3 linked regions of the Syntrophotalea carbinolica DSM 2380 genome follow. The protein of the gene in region 3 interacts with the protein of the main gene of each other region in a pairwise test. Links are inferred from orthologs where the notes say so. Each region holds a gene or a part of one and is shown on either strand. Other genes may lie near its edges.

What was found.
Region 1: the proteins of secA (region 3) and PCAR_RS03250 interact in binary tests that used the Escherichia coli proteins (3 or more experiments, as listed by UniProt). The link is inferred for Syntrophotalea carbinolica DSM 2380 from one-to-one orthologs.
Region 2: the proteins of secA (region 3) and PCAR_RS08370 interact in binary tests that used the Escherichia coli proteins (3 or more experiments, as listed by UniProt). The link is inferred for Syntrophotalea carbinolica DSM 2380 from one-to-one orthologs.

The regions. Positions count from the first base shown.
Region 1 is NC_007498.2:620,358-623,391, forward strand. The notes cover bases 16-2,891. They hold PCAR_RS03250 (alkaline phosphatase), read right to left. Parts: upstream 2,219-2,891; coding sequence 812-2,218; downstream 16-811. Other genes in these bases: PCAR_RS03240 (DnaJ domain-containing protein), read right to left, coding at 16-88; PCAR_RS03245 (hypothetical protein), read left to right, coding at 368-778; PCAR_RS17635 (GGDEF domain-containing protein), read left to right, coding at 2,646-2,891. Outside these bases: more of PCAR_RS03240, read right to left, coding at 1-15; more of PCAR_RS17635, read left to right, coding at 2,892-3,034.
Region 2 is NC_007498.2:1,746,458-1,749,304, reverse strand. What follows is about bases 84-2,772. They hold PCAR_RS08370 (acyl-CoA thioesterase), read right to left. Parts: upstream 1,786-2,772; coding sequence 1,381-1,785; downstream 84-1,380. Other genes in these bases: PCAR_RS08365 (Crp/Fnr family transcriptional regulator), read right to left, coding at 1,871-2,545; PCAR_RS08380 (hypothetical protein), read left to right, coding at 804-1,025; PCAR_RS08385 (DUF2845 domain-containing protein), read right to left, coding at 173-493; lpxA (acyl-ACP--UDP-N-acetylglucosamine O-acyltransferase), read left to right, coding at 84-157. Outside these bases: more of lpxA, read left to right, coding at 1-83.
Region 3 is NC_007498.2:2,716,172-2,719,556, forward strand. What follows is about bases 23-3,249. They hold secA (preprotein translocase subunit SecA), read right to left. Parts: upstream 2,914-3,249; coding sequence 223-2,913; downstream 23-222. Other genes in these bases: argJ (bifunctional glutamate N-acetyltransferase/amino-acid acetyltransferase ArgJ), read right to left, coding at 23-171; PCAR_RS12685 (M23 family metallopeptidase), read right to left, coding at 3,108-3,249. In the rest of the region: more of argJ, read right to left, coding at 1-22; more of PCAR_RS12685, read right to left, coding at 3,250-3,385. UniProt on the Escherichia coli protein: Required for protein export, interacts with the SecYEG preprotein conducting channel.

The sequences.
Region 1 (3,034 bases), 2.1 Mb from region 3 along the record:
CGCGATGCCTGTTCTTGATCTCCTTCAGGGAAGCCTGATCCCCGAGATCAAAGACTCTCAACGCATGTTGCAACTCCTCGTATGTCATGGCGTTCAATCTCCGTGGCCTATTTTATGGGCGCATGCGGCTGTCGGAAAGGCCCCATCCGCAGTGGTTGATCTGCTTGGATGATAACACGGAACACGTGCATTGTGTCCGGCCTTTTATTGACAGGGACAACACGCCCATGCCATAGTTTCAGGGCGGTCACAAAGGTGTGGCAGCCATAGCATCGGCAACGAAGCCCGCAGGGATGGAGATCCGTCCCGCGGGCTTTTTCTTTTCAGAATGAACTTCTCAGCCTGTTGTACAAACGAAGGAGGGCCTGTGGCCAAGGTGATTTTTTGGGAAAAACCGGGATGCAAAGGCAACGCGCATCAAAAGGAAATATTGTTGGCTTCCGGCCATGAACTGGAGGTGCGCAACCTGCTCACCGAACCCTGGACAAAAGTGGAACTGGCGCAATTCTTCGGGGACCGGCCGGTGGCGGAATGGTTCAATATGACCAATCCGCAGGTCAAAGCCGGTGAAATCGTACCCGCAAAGGTGTCGAGGGAAGACGCCTTGGCCATGATGGTGGCGGAACCCCTGCTTATCGTTCGGCCGTTGATGCAGGTCGGTGAGCAGCGGATGGCGGGTTTCAATGTCGAAGCGGTGCAAAACTGGATCGGTCTGAAATCCGAAACGATCAGCGCGCCCGATCCGCAAAACTGCCCCTGCGTCAACAGTGAAGGGTAGGCGTCGCAAATGCCGCCCTGAGTTCGCCATCTTTTAATGCCGTTTTGGCGCCAGCAAGGTCATGACAACATTTCCCACCGATGTGTTGTCCAGATAAGGGCCGCGTACCGGATCAGGGCGCGGCCGTACTTCTTCCCGCAAAAGTTGCGTGCCTGCCCCTTTGGCAAACAGCGGCACAAGCGCGTTGGTATGACCGGTGGAATGCCATTGAACGGACGGTTGGTGCAGAATGCCTTTGCTTACCAGGGGGTTCCATTGTGTTGAGGGGCCTGCGCCGTTGAGAAAACCGCATTCGTGGTCGGCGGTGACGATCAGCAGTGTGTCCTGCCATGAGCTGTGCGTCTCTACCCACTTGATGACACTGGCAACGGCACGGTCGAAATCGACCTGTTCCTCGATCATCCTGTCGGTCTGGTTGGCGTGACTGGCCCAATCGATGGCGCCGCCTTCGATCATCAGAAAAAATCCATCCGGGTCGTTGTCCAGAACATTTAATGCACCACGGCTCATCTCCGCCAGTGTCGGTACCGACGTAATAAACGGTTGCGCAAAGGCTTTGTCGGAGACCTCGCCGGCTTCGCCTCGCTTCTGCTGCAGAGTGCGGGCGACTCGCGCGATACCGAGAACCCGTTTGGGCGTGGCGCCGTCAGCCAGCTTGCGGAAAGCTTCCCGTTCTTCGATCAGAGTCCAGGGGTCGATGATACCGTCCTTGTCGCAATCGTTACCCATATCTCCCTGTAACAGCGCATCCCAAGTCGATTCTCCACCGATAAAGCTGTACGAATTCGGCGTTTCACGGAGCTGGCCACTGTCGTCATACCAAGGGTGGCCGCTGCCCATCAGCACCTCCAGTCCGCTTTTGGTAAGCAGGTCCCGGGCAATCTCTTCGTAATTTTTACGGGTCGGATTATGCGCCCCAAAGCCCGCGGGGGTGGCGTGACTGAACTGTACACTGGTGACAATGCCGGTTGCGCGTCCGCTGGCCTCGGCTGTTTCGACGATGTTGGGCAGTTTCCGACGTTCCGCATCCACCCCCACAGCGTATCGGTAAGTCTTGCTGCCGGTGGCCATGGCGGTCGCTGCTGCGGCCGAGTCGGTGGCTCCCTGACGAGCCGCATCGAAGGTCGCCCAGAAGGTGTCCGGATCGTACTGCCCGGTCGCCGGGTAGGTGCTCATGGCAATCCGCAAGGGAAAAGCGGTGTAGGGTTGCCCCTCAGGCTCACCGTACAGGAACAGGCTGGCGGCCCGATAGTGGTTGAAGCCCATGCCGTCGCCGATCATGACGATAATATTTTTTGTCCGTGTGGGTGTTTCCGCAGTAACGGTGGATTCGGCGGTATCGGTGTTGGTGGTGCGTTCCGAGTTTCCGCAGCCCGGCAGGCAGACAGACAGCAACAGGATGCTGAAGGCGGCGGCGATTTTTTGTGACAGGGAAGACATCTGCAAGCCTTTCAATGTTTTTTCGTTGGGTTGTTCGTTTACTCGCAAGTTTATCAAATCGTTGCGATGGAAAAATCGACTTATCTTTTCCGCTTCCTGACGGCACTTCCCGGTTCTTGGCGTGAGGCTGCAGTGTATAATCACGGCTGAAGGGTACATGTGTTCCCGAGCCGACGATTAAGGAGGTTTTGAGTTGATTTTGTGTGCAAAAGTATTAGTTTTTAAATATTATGACTAAATAATAGTTTAGTTGTTTAGTGTTTGTTTACTTTTTTTATATAAATACGGTTGACTTTGGTGAGCCCCTTTATTTGAAGGGACATGAACTGATTTTCCGAATGATATTGGATGCCTGAGGATATTTTTGAGCATCGGGGCCATGCCCGGAACAAATACAAGGAATTTTTTCTTGGCAGGAAGGTTTTCCATGGCTATAGAAGCCGATTGTTTTCCCATTGCAACGGAACCCAGCGAAGATCCCAGACAATTATTGCGCAGGTTTTTATGGCTTGGGCTGCTTTGTGTTGCGCTACTGTTGGCGCTGGCAACCTACGGTGTCTACCGGGTTTATAGCTGGCGGTTGGTGGAAAGCGCCCATGCCGAGGCGCAAGCTATCTGCCAGGTGGTTTTGGTGAAGGAAAAAAGACAACTTCTCGACATAGACAATGACGGAAACGTTCGGTTGGTTGTGGCAGAGGATCATCGGGCGGATTTTAACCGGCGTATGCGGCAATACCTCAAACCCTATGCTGTCGATGCGGTGCGGATCTGGGACAGGCAGCTTCGTCTCGTCAACAGCAGCGGTAAAGAACAAAG
Region 2 (2,847 bases), 970 kb from region 3 along the record:
TTTCAAAGCCATTTTCCGCACCGGGAAACGCCTCGAAGACAGCATCCAGGAGCTGGAATCTCAAAAAGAGGTGACACCCGATGTGCGCATGCTTATCGATTTCATTCGCGCTTCGAAACGAGGCGTCGGCAGCGGTCGGGGCAAACTTGCCGAATAAGCCCACAAACCGCCACTAAAACCCCTTGTCGCCGTTTCTTATTTCGATAAGCTTGTTCCCTCGAAAATGCAGAATCTGCATGAACTTGCTTGGGCCGAAATTATACGTCCACTCTTCCACAATACGCTTGCTGTAGGTACCGTAGCCGTATTCCATTTCGACATCCTCACCAATGTATTCCCGCAATAAAGGTTGGCCGCATTTGACCAGCACCTCGGCTTTGGTGTCACCCTCTCCCACGATCCTATTCCCACATCGCATGGCCGATACCGTGACCGAACCGGCTGCCAGGAAAATCACGGTAAAAAATGCGGTGAACACTCCGAAATATCGCATATAGCCTCCTTTCGTTTTCAATTAAACAGGGAGATCCCCCCCCCTGTGCTAAACGCTTCGACTTCTATTCTATCAACACGGCAAACGGTAGACACGCCCAGGTTCTGATGTCAGCATAGATTGAGCGCGTTGCGAAACCGAAAAGGCATCGTTCCCCGGCAACCAACAGCCATCTGATGCCTTGACCGGAAGGTCCTCTTAGTTTTAGACGGATATCCGGCAACCATGGTTGACAAAAAATAGAGCCAGCATTTAACTTGGAATTATGGCAGCAGAGTATGTTTCTCCCCCCGCAGCAAAGGAGTTCATCATGGCCACTGAATCTTACAAAATAGCGAACAATCTTGATGAATCGTCCATAACCCGAATTCGCCATCTGGAAAAAGAACTGGGAGCCTGCATCCTCGCCCTGGAGCCTCACAACACCGTTAAACAGCTTTGCGAGGAAGACCTCGAAAAGGTGCAAAAACTGGAAAAAGAGTTGCATGTCGTTTTACTGGCCTATCGCCCGGAGGTCTGCAGTATGCACTAGGTTAATCGAATCCGTCAGATTCGCACGCTCCGATTGAAATGTGGAATTATTGATCTCTTATCTCCGGTAAATAAAACAGCCCGCCCTGTTGCCAGGCGGGCTGTTGAGTCCATATGCTGATCAAATTAAAAAAGGGGTTAGATCTACATGATCTAACCCCTTGAATTTATGGTGGGCGTTACTGGGATTGAACCAGTGGCCCCTGCCGTGTGAAGGCAGTGCTCTCCCGCTGAGCTAAACGCCCGAAGTGATTGAATTTATATCAAGCGGTGCGGAACAAGTCAATAAAATATTGCCCCAATTTCGACCTGCCACCAATCCGTGCCGAGACCTGCTTTGTCCGGCAAACGAATCTTTACGGACGGGCAGCCAAAAGTTTTTCCAATACCGGTTTAGGCAAGGACACAGGTCTCTTGTCAGCCCCCACTACAATATGCCGCGTACGCCCTTCAACCAACAATTTAGCGTCGCTGTTTCGAATCCGATAGGTGAACTCCAGAAGCCGACTGCGGGCTTTTGCCAAAGTCGTCTCTATGCATATCCGGTCTTCATAAAATGCAGGGGCCCGATACGTGGCGGCGACCTCCGAAACGACCACGTAAAATCCGTCGCGCTCCATGTCGCTATAGGCCAACCCCTGCTGGCGCAGAAAATCGGATCGCGCTTCTTCAAACCAGACCAGATAATTGGCGTGATGCACCACGCCTTGCGCGTCGGTTTCCGCATAGCGCACAATCAAATTGGTTGTTGTCGTGACCATGTAGCTCCCAAAAACCGAGTAAAAAAGAGACGCCGATCAGGCGATATGCTGCACGCTCGTAATTAAACCACCTACCGGATGCTAGCTATTCCTTGTATTTGGCTGCCAGGTCCAGGAGCCCCTGAAAATTCAGGATTTCAATATTCCGCCCCCTAACCGCAATAAGATTTTCGTCGGACATCTTACGCAACGAGCGGGACAATGTCTCACCCGCCGTATTCAGATTGGCCGCCAATTGCGTCTTGGAAACGGGCAATCGGACTTCCCGCTGCTTCATCTCAGACAAATCGAGCAGATAGCGAGCTAGCCGCGAAGGCACATCCTTGAATGTCAGGGATTCCATATGATCCATGAGTTCTCGCAGGATTCGCGAAATACCACCGATCATGTTAATGGCGAGCTGCGCATTGCAATGCAGAAGATTAAGAATCGCCTGTTTGGGAAAAAACAACAGAACCGAATCCTCAATCGCCTGCGCATAAGCAGGGAAAACACCCACGTCGAAAATGGCGGCCTCGGCAAAAGTCCGGCCCGGATGGGCAATACGTAAAATGCGTTCACGACCATCCGGAGACAATTTGAATATCTTCACCTTGCCCTCGATAGGAATAAAGAACCCCGTGGCGTCATCCCCCTCGGAAAAAACCATCTGCCCTTTGACATACTTCTGCCGCCGGGCGATGCCCGTCAGGTCATCCAGATCTTTATCGGTGACCCCGGCAAACAAGGGGCAACGCTTTATAGCTTCACGCTCATCCATTCGGGAGTCCCTTGGAACCTCGGCATGTAAGCATCCATGTCCCGAGATCGTAAGCAAAAGCAGCGAAATCAATAACCGTACTTCACGCAATATCATTTTAACGTGAAGGTACACCGAGAAAAGCTGGAAGTCATCGTCACAAGACAACCATCCCATCTACCGTTGACTATGCCAAAGAAAAAAGGGCCAGCGATTCAATCGCCGACCCTTTGATTTCTTTGGTGCCGAAGGGGAGACTCGAACTCCCACGGCCCTACGGCCACTAGACCCTGAACCTAGCGTGTCTACCAATTCCACCACTT
Region 3 (3,385 bases):
AGCAATACGCGGCGCCGTCACCAGGACCGGCGCAGCCTGCACCTTGTTGGTGGTGAACACTCCGGCACAGCGTGCCGGCACCGTGGAAAAGATCAGACCGAGATCAGGCTTCCCGGATTTACGAATTCCGGCTGACCGGGCCACAAAAGAAAACCCATTGACTTTTACCATCATGCACTCCGTCGTCGTCTCAGAGAAACCGAACGATTGGATCAGCGTCCGTTACTGGCCGCAACATTTTTTATATTTCAAACCACTGCCGCAGGGGCAAGGATCATTGCGCCCCACTTTTTTCTCATCCCGCACAACCGGTTTGGCAGCCTCGGCCTCGCCCCCGGCGCGATTAAGGGAAATCCGGTGCCGGCGTTGACGCTGCTCCATACGCTCGACATCCTGTTCCTTGGCCAACTGAATGCGAAACAGCTTTTGCACCACTTCCTGGCGGATGCGACCCATCATCTGCAGAAACAGTTCATAAGCCTCCCGCTTGTACTCTTCCTTGGGATTGCGCTGGGCATAACCCCGCAGGCCGATCCCTTCCTTGAGATGATCGATGGAGAGCAGATGGTCTTTCCACTGGGCATCGATCGTCTGCAGCAAAAGTACTTTCATCAGATGAAGCATAACCGGCGGCGTGAACTCTGCTTCCCGCTCCTGCAGTCGCGCATCGACCTGCTGTTTGAGATGTTCCAGCATAACGGTCGGCGTAAGGTCGCTGGCCGGTACCTCCAGAGGCGCCGGCGGCATGTTGAACTGGCTGAAAAAGTCTTCGTTGAGGCTGGCCCAGCCCCAATCTTCCGGAGCACTTTTCTCCGGACAGAAGGTGGCAACGATATCCTCAACCATCTCATCAATAATAGCGGCGAACGTCTCCGGCAGTTGCTCGCCCCCCAGCACTTCCCGGCGTTGCGCATATATCACGTTACGCTGGGTGTTCATAACATCGTCGTACTCGATAAGGTGCTTACGAATATCGAAGTTGTGGGCCTCTACTTTCTTTTGCGCATTTGCAATGGCCTTAGAAATAAAACGATGCTCGATGGGCTCACCTTCAGGAATCTTCAGGCGGTCCATGATATAGGCAACCCGGTGAGAACCGAAGATACGCAGCAGATCGTCTTCGAGGCTGAGATAGAAACGGCTGGCACCGGGATCGCCCTGACGTCCGGCACGCCCGCGCAGCTGATTATCGATGCGACGACTCTCATGGCGTTCCGTACCGAGGATATAAAGACCGCCCGCGGCAAGAACGTCCTGTTTTTCCTGCGCACACACTTCCTGATACTTGACCAGAGCCTGGGCAAGGGCCGCCTCGGGATTTTCGGCACCGGCACTTTCACGCTGGGCCAGCAGATCGGGATTACCGCCCAAAATAATGTCCGTACCGCGGCCGGCCATATTGGTGGCGATCGTCACAGCGCCTTTGCGTCCTGCCTGCGCGACAATTTCCGCTTCTCTCTCATGATGCTTGGCGTTAAGCACATTATGCGGAACACCACGCTTGCGCAGCATGGACGACAGAACTTCGGAGTTTTCAATAGAGATCGTCCCGACCAGGATCGGCTGCCCCCCGGCGTGTCTCTCAATAATATCCTCGACCACCGCAAGAAACTTCTCTCGATTGGTTTTGTAGATGACATCGCCCTCATCCTTCCGAGCCAATGGCCGGTTGGTAGGAATCACCATCACATCCAGACTGTAAATCTGGTTGAATTCCGTCGCCTCGGTATCCGCGGTACCGGTCATCCCCGCGAGTTTGTCGTACATGCGGAAGTAATTCTGAAAGGTGATGGTCGCCAGAGTCTGGTTTTCGCTTTCGATCTTGACGCCTTCCTTGGCTTCCACCGCCTGGTGCAATCCGTCGCTCCAACGACGCCCGGGCATAAGGCGGCCGGTGAATTCATCGACTATCATCACCTCGCCGTCTTTGACAACGTAATCGACATCCCGCTTGAACAACGCGTGAGCCTTGAGCGCCTGGTTGACATGATGCAGCAACTCTATATTTCCAGGATCATAAAGGTTTTCCACCCCCAGCAATCGCTCCACCTTGGCCACACCGTCTTCGGTCAAAGACGCGGTTTTGGCTTTTTCGTCGATGGTAAAATCGCCGGTATACTCACGCACGGTCTGGCCCACCCGGCCGTCCCGGCTTTCGATGGTCTCCCCCTTCTCAAGCATGGGGATGATCCGATTTACCGAATAATACAATTCGCTGGAGGACTCGCTGGGGCCCGAAATAATCAACGGAGTCCGCGCTTCATCGATAAGAATAGAATCGACCTCATCGACAATCGCGTAACTCAGAGGCCTCTGGACGTAGTCGTCCAAAGAAAATTTCATATTGTCGCGAAGATAATCGAAGCCAAATTCATTGTTGGTGCCGTAGGTAATATCGCAGGCATAGGCTTCTTTGCGCTGACGGTCATCCAGGCCGTGAACGATGCAACCGACAGTCAAGCCAAGGTAGCGATGAATCCGTCCCATCCACTCGGCATCACGACTGGCCAGATAATCGTTGACGGTAATGACATGCACGCCTTTGGCCGGCAAAGCATTGAGATAAGCAGCCAATGTGGCGACCAGGGTCTTACCCTCGCCGGTTTTCATTTCGGCAATTTTGCCCTTATGCAAGACCATGCCGCCGATCAACTGCACGTCGAAATGACGCATGCCCAATACCCGCTTGCCCGCTTCGCGCACCACGGCGAAAGCTTCGGGCAGCAGGGAATCCAGAGAGGCTCCCTCAGCAAGGCGTTGACGAAACTCCACGGTCTTTCCGGCCAGTTGCTCTTCGGAAAGCGTTTCCAACTCCGATTCCAAGCTCCCGATATGCGCTACCAAAGGCTGAAGGCGTTTCAAATCACGCTCGTTTTTACTGCCGAATATTTTTGTCAGTATGTTTTCAAACATAAAGAAGACTCCGTTTTTACGGCCATCAGGTGGCCGGGGAGGATGAGGGGAGACGGGCTGCCATTACGTGTCACCCGGACGGGGCGAAGTGTACCATAAAGACAGCGATTCTCTCAACGGGAATGGGCGGTATCTGAATAGGGTTGTTCGCAAAAAAGCCCCGGGGTTGCCGAGGCCGGAGAACGATAGGATGATCAGAAAAATTTTCGGGGATTAACGGGGACGCCGTTCAAACGCACCTCATAATGCAAGTGAGGTCCGGTGGAACGTCCGGTGTTGCCGATGTGGGCAATGACATCACCCCGCCGCACACGCTGGCCGACCTTGACCAGCACTTTCGAGTTGTGTCCGTAAAGCGTCTGATAGCCGTAACCGTGATCGACAACGACCATCTTGCCGTAATCCGACGCGGTGCGCACGCGTTTGACGACTCCGTCGGCCGGCGCCAACACCGGGGTGCCGGTACGGGCCG